Regions from separate parts of the Anaerosporomusa subterranea genome, predicted to be linked through region 1. Evidence: riboswitches for the same ligand, from Rfam matches in the RefSeq annotation. Region 1 holds a riboswitch; each other region holds the start of a gene.
What was found. Region 1 has a riboswitch for thiamine pyrophosphate ahead of cytX (putative hydroxymethylpyrimidine transporter CytX). Riboswitches for the same ligand answer to the same signal wherever they lie in the genome.

Region 1 (3,281 bases):
TTATGACGAGCTACCTGATCGGCAATCTGAAATAATTTGCCGCCGCCCATGGCAATTAACTCTTCAGTGGCAGAGAAACGACCATTGTTGCGTATAATGCCGCCAACCAGGCCGGTGCCGAGGAGCATGTCAGTCCGTTCGAACAGCTCAACCTCTGCCCCTGCCTGTCGCGCAGCCAGAGCAGCCGCACAGCCGGCCCAGCCGCCGCCGTTAATTATTACTTTTTTCGCCACTGCTGAATACCTCCTATTTCACTTTGACAATCATTTCGACTTCAACTGCCGCGCCAAGAGGAAGTTGGGCTACACCAACGGCAGAGCGGGCGTGTGTTCCAGCCTCGCCAAACAGCTTGGCGACTAACTCGGATGCGCCGTTGACTACTTTAGGCTGATCGGTAAAATCGACGGCACTGTTGACAAAACCAACTACTTTGATGATTTTCTCAACATTGTCAAGACTGCCGGCCACACTTTTAACCGCCGCCAGACAGTTTAGCGCACAAATTTTGGCTGCCTCATAACCCTCTTCAAGGCTTACTTCCTGCCCAAGCTTGCCTTTGTACTTGACCTCGCCTTTCACGATCGGAAGCTGACCTGAGGTATACACATGATCACCGCAGCGTACAGCAGGAACATAAGCAGCCACCGGCTTTGCCACCTCTGGCAAGGTTAGTCCTAATTCATTTAGCTTGTCTTCAAATCCCATTTTTTCTTCCACCTTTCTAACCTTAAAATCAGCCAAACGCCTTCCCTACGGAATCTTTTTTTCGCACCTGATATATGGTGATATCCATCCGCAGAAAAGTATGCTTTAGCTGCAAAATCTGAAGGATTAAGCCGTTTTCTTGTTCACCGCATCCTTGAGAAGCGACCTTTGAGACAATTCTATAGATGTTGCCAGACTCCTGCCGACAATTCCTATTTTCTCCTGATTCAGTACCGCTAATCCCATGACAAGCATACTTCTGTTTAGATTTTTTCTATTGATTCCTGATCTCCCAGGGTGTATGATTGAATAAATATAATAGTGTAGGCAAGGGGTGCTGGAGAGGCCGGCTGAGATTTAGACCCGATAAGGTCTATGACCCTGTAACCTGATCTGGGTAATGCCAGCGTAGGGAATGCAGCAGATTTTCTGAGGCGCATCCGTACGGATGCGCCTTTTCTTAGAGCGTCAAGAAAGTATAACTGTGGAAGTATGTTAGCGCAAAGAACGCAAAGCGTGCTAGCGGTTGGCCGCAAAAACGCGAAAGGCGCTACGCGCCTACGCGAAGGGAACGCACAAAAAAAATATGCGCACACACGTGCGCATCGTGTCATTTGGCCGTCCATAGTAGCGCTTGTGGCGCTAGTGCGGCTTGTGCTGAACGTACCTCGGCTCCCCAAGGACCGCAAAGCGGTTTTTCTTGCTACATAGAAAGAGGTGTAATTATGAATACAACATCAACCCTTGGCTTCAAACACTTTCTGTTTCTTTGGTTCGGCGCCGCGGTATCGGTGCCGGAAATTCTCGCTGGCGGATTGCTTGCCCCACTTGGCTTAGCCAGCGGCGCGACTGCCATACTGGCAGGGCATTTGATCGGCACTACCCTGCTGGCTCTGGTTGGCCTGATCGGGTTCCAGGAGCGAGTGCCGGCGATTGAGTCGACGCGCATTTCATTTGGCGCTTACGGCGCCCGCTTATTCGCATTGTTGAATGTGCTACAGTTGATTGGCTGGACAACAATTATGATCCTCTCGGCGGCCCGTTCTGTCAACGAAATCACGAAAATTCTATTCCAGATTGATAACACCACAATTTGGAGCGTAACTATCGGCGCTTTAATCCTGCTGTGGGTGGCTCTCGGTCGGGAAAGCGGCTGGAAGAAGCTCAACATGGCAGCAGTTTGGCTGTTATTTGGCTTAACCGTAGTATTGAGCTGGGCCGTGCTGCGGAACCCGGTGGTGGCTCAGCAGCCAGCCGCAGGGATGCTGAGTTTCACGGAAGCGATCGAGCTGAGCATAGCCATGCCTCTATCTTGGTTGCCGCTGGCCGCAGACTACACCCGATTTGCCCGTTCTGGCAAAGGTGCTGCCTGGGGCAGCTTTATTGGCTATTTCACTGGAAGCTGCTGGATGTACCTCATTGGTCTTGGTGTTGCCGTCAAAACCGGCAATGCCGATCCGGCGGCAGTCATGCTAGCAGCAAATCTAGGTCTTGCGGCCTTAGGGATTGTGATCCTGGCAACTATTACAACCACCTTCATGGACGCCTATTCGGCCGGAGTCAGTATCGCCACTCTTTGTCCTGGTCTCAACGAAAAACATATGGCCATGGCGGTCACGGTACTGGGCGCGGCGCTTGCCCTCATCATTGATATGGAACAATACATTTCATTCTTGTTAGCCATCGGCTCAGTATTTGCGCCATTATTCGCGATACTGCTGACAGATTACTTCATATTAAAGAATCGCCGCATCCGTCCAGAACTACAGGCAAACTGGTCTGCCTTGGCGGTTTGGTGCGTAGGGATAGCCCTATATTATCAATTCCTTGATCTTAAACTTGCGCTCGGCGCGACGATTCCGGTCATTATCGTCACCGCGTTTATCTATACAATTGTCGGGAGGTTTGCCAACACATGGACATACTGCAAACAGCAGCCCAAGCCCTCGCAGCCATAAGGAAATCGAAGCCGCTGATCCACCACTTGACGAATTATGTAACAATTAATGACTGTGCTAACATCACTTTGGCTATTGGCGCATCGCCGGTCATGGCTAACGACCCGCAGGAAGTGGAAGAAATGGTTAGCCACGCAGCGGCGCTGGTGATCAACATTGGAACCCTTGACGCGACCAAAGTGCAATCAATGATCGCGGCCGGCAAGCAAGCCAATACGCTCGGCATCCCAGTCATCTTCGACCCGGTAGGAGTAGGGGCTACGTCTTTTCGCAGGCAAGCGGCCGGCCAAATACTGCAAGCTGTGCAGCCAACGGTGATCAGAGGCAATATGTCGGAAATCAAAACTCTGGCCGGTTTCGAGGCAGTCACTCGCGGAGTAGACTCGGCGGTTGATACGGCAGATGGTGACCAAGCGGCGCAAACGGTAGCAAAAAAACTGAATTGCATTGTCACGATTACTGGCAAAATGGACCTCATTGTCAGCAATCAGGGCCTGTACCGCATCGACAACGGACATCCCCTTTTGGCTAACGTGACCGGAACCGGCTGTATGGCCACTTCGCTTATCGCCTGTTTCTGTGGTGTGACTACCGATTACCTCGCCAGCGCCGTTGGCG
Region 2 (3,281 bases), on a different contig from region 1:
TTCGATGCGTCCAATCATTTGTTACTGATGGTAACCGGCAATATGCTGGGCGGGCCGCTATTCGGATTTTTTTCAGATCGGTTTGGATTCAGACGGTTGCCGTACGTTGGGGCAACGGCTTTCTTCTTGGCCATTTGGCTACTGCTGACTTTCTGGAATCAGGCCAAACCGCCTGAGTGGGTGTTATATCCGATTTGTTTAGCCATTGGTCTCGGGGTATCAGGGATTACCCTTACAGTCGCTTGCGTCAAAGAGGTTAATTCGTCACATATCACCGGCATGGCCGCAGGTGTTGCTAATTCAGGCGCGTTTGTTGGCGCCGCATTTTTACAACCCTTGTTTGGTTGGATACTTGATCAATATTGGCAGGGAGCAATCGAACACGGTGTAAAGATTTATCCAGCTATTGCCTATCATCAGGCGTTTTTACTGTGTGCTGCGGTACTGGCAGTTGGGCTTGTGTTCGTCTTGAATATCAAAGAAACGTACTGCCGCAATGTTGGCGATGAACTGCAAACCACGCTATCTATCGCCAAGGTCAGCCGGAATGGATGATAGTGAAGTACAAGATCCCGCAGAGTAAACGAAGATACATAAAGGTGTTTTTCTTTGACAGGGAAAGTTAGATAGCGACGAGAAAAATTGGCCGCGAAAACGCGAAAGGCGCTGCGCGAAGGAACGGGCTGGCTGAAACCGCCTTTTGATAGGCCGGTTAGCTTCGTCAATTTGTCTGACGCGAAAAACAGAAACACATCGTAGTACTTGTGTCCGCAGTAAAGGAGAATGCGATACAGGTTATGGGCTAACGAAGATGATTTACTATACAAGCTAAAGAAAATGCAGTACAATGAAACCAAATTGAATCAATCGCTAGGGGTGCCTAGTATTTTATCGCGCTTAAGTTTTAGGTGGGATAGGTACTAATGCTGAGAGGAGCTTGCTCCAACCCTTAAACCTGATGTGGTTAGTACCACCGTAGGAAAGCAGAATGAAAGGCTTGCCGTACGTTGGCAAGCCTTTTTTACTGCCAGCAAAGTAAAGTGCGACGGAAGAAAGCGGTTACGTTTGCTTAGAGTTCACAGAGGGTGCGTCGAGTGCACTGAGGGTTTTGGATCTATGAGTAAGAAACCGTAGCCCTCTGCGGGGCCCTCTGTGTGCTCTGCGTACTCTGTGGTTAACGTGCTCCGTCTTCCTAAGACCGCGCCAACAGTTAATTATTATAAAGGATGGTGTAAATAATGACCTATACTACACAAATGGACGCAGCCAGAAAAGGAATCATCACTGAGCAAATGCAAATTGTCGCCAGCAAAGAGAAAATGACTGTGGAAAACCTCCGTCAGTTAATTGCTGAAGGCAAAGTGGTTATTCCGGCGAACAAAAACCACACCCGTCTTAGTCCAGAAGGAGTCGGCCAAGGTCTGCGGACAAAAATCAACGTCAATCTGGGAGTCTCTAAGGACTGCAATGACATTAATTTAGAAGTGGAAAAGGCAAAATGGGCGATTGACTTAAAAGCTGAAGCGATCATGGATTTGAGCTGTTACGGCAAGACCCAGGAATTCCGCACGGCGCTGCTTGCTATGTCGCCTGTCATGATTGGCACTGTGCCGATGTATGACGCAGTAGGGATGCTGGATAAAGACTTAAAAGAAATCTCCGTCGATGAGTTTTTCTCGGTCGTGGAACGTCATGCTAGTGATGGTGTAGACTTCATCACTGTTCATTGTGGAATGAATCGGGCAACCGCGAAACGAGTGAAAGAAAACAAGCGTTTGACAAACATTGTATCGCGCGGCGGTTCATTACTTTTCGCCTGGATGGAGCTAAATGACCGGGAAAATCCGTTTTATGAGTATTATGACCGGTTGTTGGATATCTGCGAGAAGTATGATGTAACTATTAGTCTCGGTGACGCCTGTCGCCCGGGTTCGATAAACGATTCTACTGACCCGGCGCAGATTGAAGAACTGATCACTTTGGGGGAACTGACAAAACGAGCTTGGGCCAGAAACGTGCAGGTCATGATTGAAGGGCCGGGACACATGGCGCTGAATGAGATCGCCGCCAATATGCTGCTTGAGAAAAAACTGTGCCACGGTGCGCCTTTCTATGTACTAGGGCCGCTCGTCACTGATATCGCCCCCGGTTATGACCACATAACCAGCGCTATCGGCGGCGCTGTTGCCGCTGCAAATGGCGCTGACTTCCTTTGTTTCGTTACTCCGGCTGAACATCTTCGCTTGCCGAACCTTGATGATATGAAGGAAGGGATCATCGCTGCTCGCATAGCCGCGCACGCCGCTGACATCGCCAAAGGCATCCCGGGCGCACGTGATTGGGATAACCAAATGAGCGCAGCCCGAGCTGATGTAAACTTCCCGAGAATGCTTGAACTTGCTATAGATCCGGAAAAGGCAAGAAGATACCGCGCGGAATCGGCTCCTGAGTGTGAGGATACCTGCACAATGTGCGGCAAGATGTGTCCAATGAAAAACATGAAGAAGATTCTAAATGGTGAGGATTTAAGTATTCTATAAAATTGCAAAAAAGATGAAGGCCTCAACCCCGAATTGAGCAGGGCTGAGGTCTTCTTTAGGGTTGTTGTTGGTCTATGCAAGGCGTGATGAAAATTTCCCTAATGAAGAGAAAAGTATTCTTTGCGATTACGAAATGAACAGACAGCCTAATCGGTGTAGATATAATGTATACAGCTTGACATTTATTCATAGGCGTTGCTACAATTAAGTGTATTACACATTTGTGTTGAATTTTAGCAAAAAAGCAGACGAAAGGTTGAGAGATGATGAAGAATTACAAAACTATGCTTATTGCGTTGCTTTGTGTAGCTATTTTTGGCGTTATACTAACTGGGTGCTCTGGTGACAAAAAAGAAGCAGATAAAAAGGTGTTTCGAGTTGGTATGGAATGTGGTTATGCGCCTTTTAACTGGACCCAGACTACTGCTGATAATGGAGCAGTGAAAATTAAAGGCAGTCAAGAATACGCCTTGGGCTATGATGTAATGATTGCTAAAAAGATTGCCGAATCGATGGGCTATGAACTGGAAATCCACAAGATTGAATGGGATGGCTTGGCGCCAGCCGTAAATGCCGGCAAGATCGACGCCGCTATCGCTGGCATGAGTATCACCAGTAAGCGTAAAGAAACAGTTGATTTCTCTTCTGTTTATTACAATGCCGATATCGTTGCGCTGACGAAAAAAGACAGTCCTTTTGCCGCGGCTAAAGATCTGAATGGCCTAAAAGGCTCTGTTGCCA
Region 3 (3,281 bases), 560 kb from region 1:
GGATAGCAACTTTTTTAAACATTTTCATAACCTCCAATATTTTACCTTCTATGTTATCAAACGTCTGATTTTTGAAAAGGTAACGGCATTTAAATCCAAATTGTTTTTTGGAAACGGTCGATAAATGCAGATACGGTTTCTATTTTCGCGCAGATAGTCGTTAATAGGCTAGTGCTATCAGTTGACGCAAATAGGCAGCGGCCCGCAAGGGGTCGGGCCGGGAGAGGATCGCCGAGACGACGGCGGCTCCATCTACCCCAACCGACATGACGCTATTGATGTTGGTCTCATTGATGCCTCCGATGGCGACTATAGGAATTCTCACCTTTGCCTTTATGGTTCGCAGTTCCTCCAGGCTGACACTATCCGCGTCGCTTTTCGTGCCTGTAGGGAAAATCGCTCCAATTCCCAAGTAATCCGCACCCGCTGCTTCTGCTGCCAATGCCTGCTCCAGAGTCGCAGTGGATACGCCGATAAGCTTCTCCGGTCCTACTATCTGCCGCGCAATATGCAAGGGAAGGTCCTCTTGCCCGATGTGCAGTCCGTCTGCATCGACCGCCAGGGCGATATCGGCCCGGTCATTAATAATCAGCGGCACATGATATTTGCCGGTGATTTGCTTGATCAAGACAGCCTGCTGATAGAAGTCTCTGGTTGATGCGTCCTTTTCCCGAAGCTGCACCAGAGTTGCTCCGCCGAGAATGGCTTGCTCGACTGTTGCCGCCAAATCCTTGCCGGCTAGCAGCTGCCGGTCAGTCACCAGATACAACGAGTAGTCGATACTTTGGTTACAGCTCATCAATTTTGCCACCCTTCTTCAGGATATCCGGATTTATTACTGAAACAGCATCAAATAGCCGGATATGAAAAGTGCCGATGCCGTCGCCTGGCTGCAACGAGGCATGCGCGAGTTCACCAGCTAATCCCATCGTCACAATTCCCGCCGCCGTTGCGGCGAACCAATCGTCGGCAGCCCCGCAAAAGCATCCGATCAGCGAGGTGGCCATACATCCGGATCCGGTTATTTGCGAAAGCAGCGCATGCCCGTTGTCGATACGGTAAATCCGATTTCCTTGCGCGATAATGTCTGTCTTACCGGTTATAGCAACCACGCAGTCAAGTTTGTGGGAGAGATTGCTCGCTACGCTTTCTCCGGCGTCTTCGCTTGCCACTGAATCAACTCCCTTGATTGCTACATCCAGGCCAGCGATGATTTTGATTTCCGACATATTGCCGCGAATCACCGTGGGACGAACCTCCCGAATAATTTGTTTAGCAGTAGACGTCCGCAGGCTTGTCGCCCCAACTCCAACCGGATCGAAAACAACAGGAATTCCTCTTTGACGCGCCTTTTGGCCCGTTGCCAACATCGATTCGATCGTCCGGGCATTTAGGGTTCCCATGTTGAGTACCAGAGCGGAGGCGAAAGAGGCCATTTCCTCTACTTCCGCAATATCATCGGCCATGACCGGGGAAGCGCCGATTGCAAGGGTAATGTTGGCGCAGTCGTTCACCGTTACGTAATTCGTTATGTGATGAACAAGTGGTTTTCTCTCTCTTAATCGCAGTAGATTGTCAGCAATTTTTTGCAGTACTTCCATTGTCTTATATACCCCCCATATCATCGTTTCTCGATAATAATAAAAGCGCATCCGGCTGGATGCGCTGCAGAAATATACAATCACTTCGCTCATCCCTACGCTGGCGTTATCCAGATCAGGTCATAGGGTCACAAACATCCTCGGGTTTGTATCTCAGCCGGCCTTTCCAGCTCCCCTGAACTTTCATTATTCTATTTAGTTATAGTTTACCACCTTCCAACAAGAAATCAACTGTCTTGGGAAACGATCGTCCCTTGTGGCGAAATAGCAAAAATTGTACGATGACATACAGGTATCTTATCGTTTTGTATATAATAGAGGGAGGTATTCGATGGATTTGTGAATAGGGAGGTTAACCATGCTGCAACGGTGTACTTGGGCTGGTCAAGATGAATTAATGATACGTTACCATGATGATGAATGGGGAGTTCCGGTATATGATGACCGGAAGCTATTTGAAATGTTAATACTGGAAGGAATGCAGGCAGGACTTAGCTGGACTACTGTTCTAAAAAAACGGGAGAACTTTCGTCAGGCTTTCGATGGGTTTGATGCCCGTAAAATTGCTCAGTATGATGCTGGAAAAGTGGCAGAGCTTATGGCTAACCCCGGAATTATCCGTAACCGGCTTAAAATCAATGCTGCGATTGAAAACGCCAAACAGTTTTTGGCGATGCAGGAATTGCATGGCAGCTTCAGTCACTTCATTTGGCAATTTGTTGATAGCAAACCGATAACCAACCATTGGACAAGCTCGTCTGAAGTACCGGCTACTTCGATCGAATCAGACAGGATGAGTAAGGCATTACGTAAACTGGGTTTTAAATTTGTCGGCTCGACAATCTGCTATGCGTTTATGCAGGCCACAGGCATGGTAAATGACCATACAAAAGATTGCTTTGTGCGAAAACAAGCTTATTGACAGACTGGGCAGGGATGTTGTTTACGACGAAGAGGATGCAGAAGAGACCGCCTAAAAGCGTTGATGCTTTTTAGGCGGTCTCTTCAATCGCGAATTAAACTGACCAAGCCGGTATGTATTATTTACTCCACTGAATATCAGAAGCGTAAATATACTCGTCTTTGCGTGGCGTGAAATTGATTCTCTTGGAAAAGCCATATGCATTTTCCTGGAAGTACAAGGGAAGAAGCGGCAGGTCCTTCTGCAACTGGCGTGTTGCCTGTTGCAGGAATTGAGCCCGCTCGTTCAGCCTGGCAGTACTGTCAGCCTGATCAATATAGTTGTCAAATTCGGGATTGGTATAAAAAGAGCGATTGGATGTCCCGTATCCCGGCTTTTTGTCTTTGCTATAGAAAAATGCCCGGTACCAAAAACCGGCGTCCGCATTTTCCGACGTCCAGCCGATTAAGCTGACGGTCGTTTTGTCCGCAAGCCGCGTGTAATCAAAATACAGTGCTTTAGGCATCAGGTTCAGTTTAACGTTAATGCCGATTTTTGCCCATTGGCTGGCGATAGCTTCAGCAACCTTAGAGTCATTGGGATACCGGTTGTTCGGCGCATCCAAAGTTACGGTAAAGCCGTTCGGATAACCGGCTTCAGCCAAAAGGGCTTTGGCTTTTTCCGGATCATACTTGACTGCTTGCAAGCCCGATACAAAACCGATTACCTCTTTCGGATTTCCCTGTTCAGCAGGATAAGCGCGACCGTTCATCACATTT

Region 2: it holds a riboswitch for thiamine pyrophosphate, as region 1 does, so the genes downstream of both, thiC (phosphomethylpyrimidine synthase ThiC) here and cytX (putative hydroxymethylpyrimidine transporter CytX) in region 1, are expected to answer to the same signal.
Region 3: it holds a riboswitch for thiamine pyrophosphate, as region 1 does, so the genes downstream of both, thiM (hydroxyethylthiazole kinase) here and cytX (putative hydroxymethylpyrimidine transporter CytX) in region 1, are expected to answer to the same signal.

The regions. Positions count from the first base shown of each region.
Region 1 covers NZ_LSGP01000017.1:766,936-770,216, reverse strand. The annotation lists gene AXX12_RS11000 (FAD-dependent oxidoreductase) at 1-233, opposite strand, end outside; gene AXX12_RS10995 (RidA family protein) at 247-705, opposite strand; TPP riboswitch at 1,026-1,138, shown strand; gene cytX (putative hydroxymethylpyrimidine transporter CytX) at 1,431-2,663, shown strand; gene thiM (hydroxyethylthiazole kinase) at 2,621-3,281, shown strand, end outside.
Region 2 covers NZ_LSGP01000001.1:102,021-105,301, forward strand. The annotation lists gene AXX12_RS00390 (MFS transporter) at 1-555, shown strand, start outside; TPP riboswitch at 863-999, shown strand; gene thiC (phosphomethylpyrimidine synthase ThiC) at 1,239-2,540, shown strand; gene AXX12_RS00400 (transporter substrate-binding domain-containing protein) at 2,807-3,281, shown strand, end outside.
Region 3 covers NZ_LSGP01000017.1:206,932-210,212, forward strand. The annotation lists gene AXX12_RS08500 (SIMPL domain-containing protein) at 1-22, opposite strand, end outside; gene thiE (thiamine phosphate synthase) at 161-799, opposite strand; gene thiM (hydroxyethylthiazole kinase) at 789-1,601, opposite strand; TPP riboswitch at 1,676-1,788, opposite strand; gene AXX12_RS08515 (DNA-3-methyladenine glycosylase I) at 1,963-2,523, shown strand; gene AXX12_RS08520 (ABC transporter substrate-binding protein) at 2,642-3,281, opposite strand, start outside.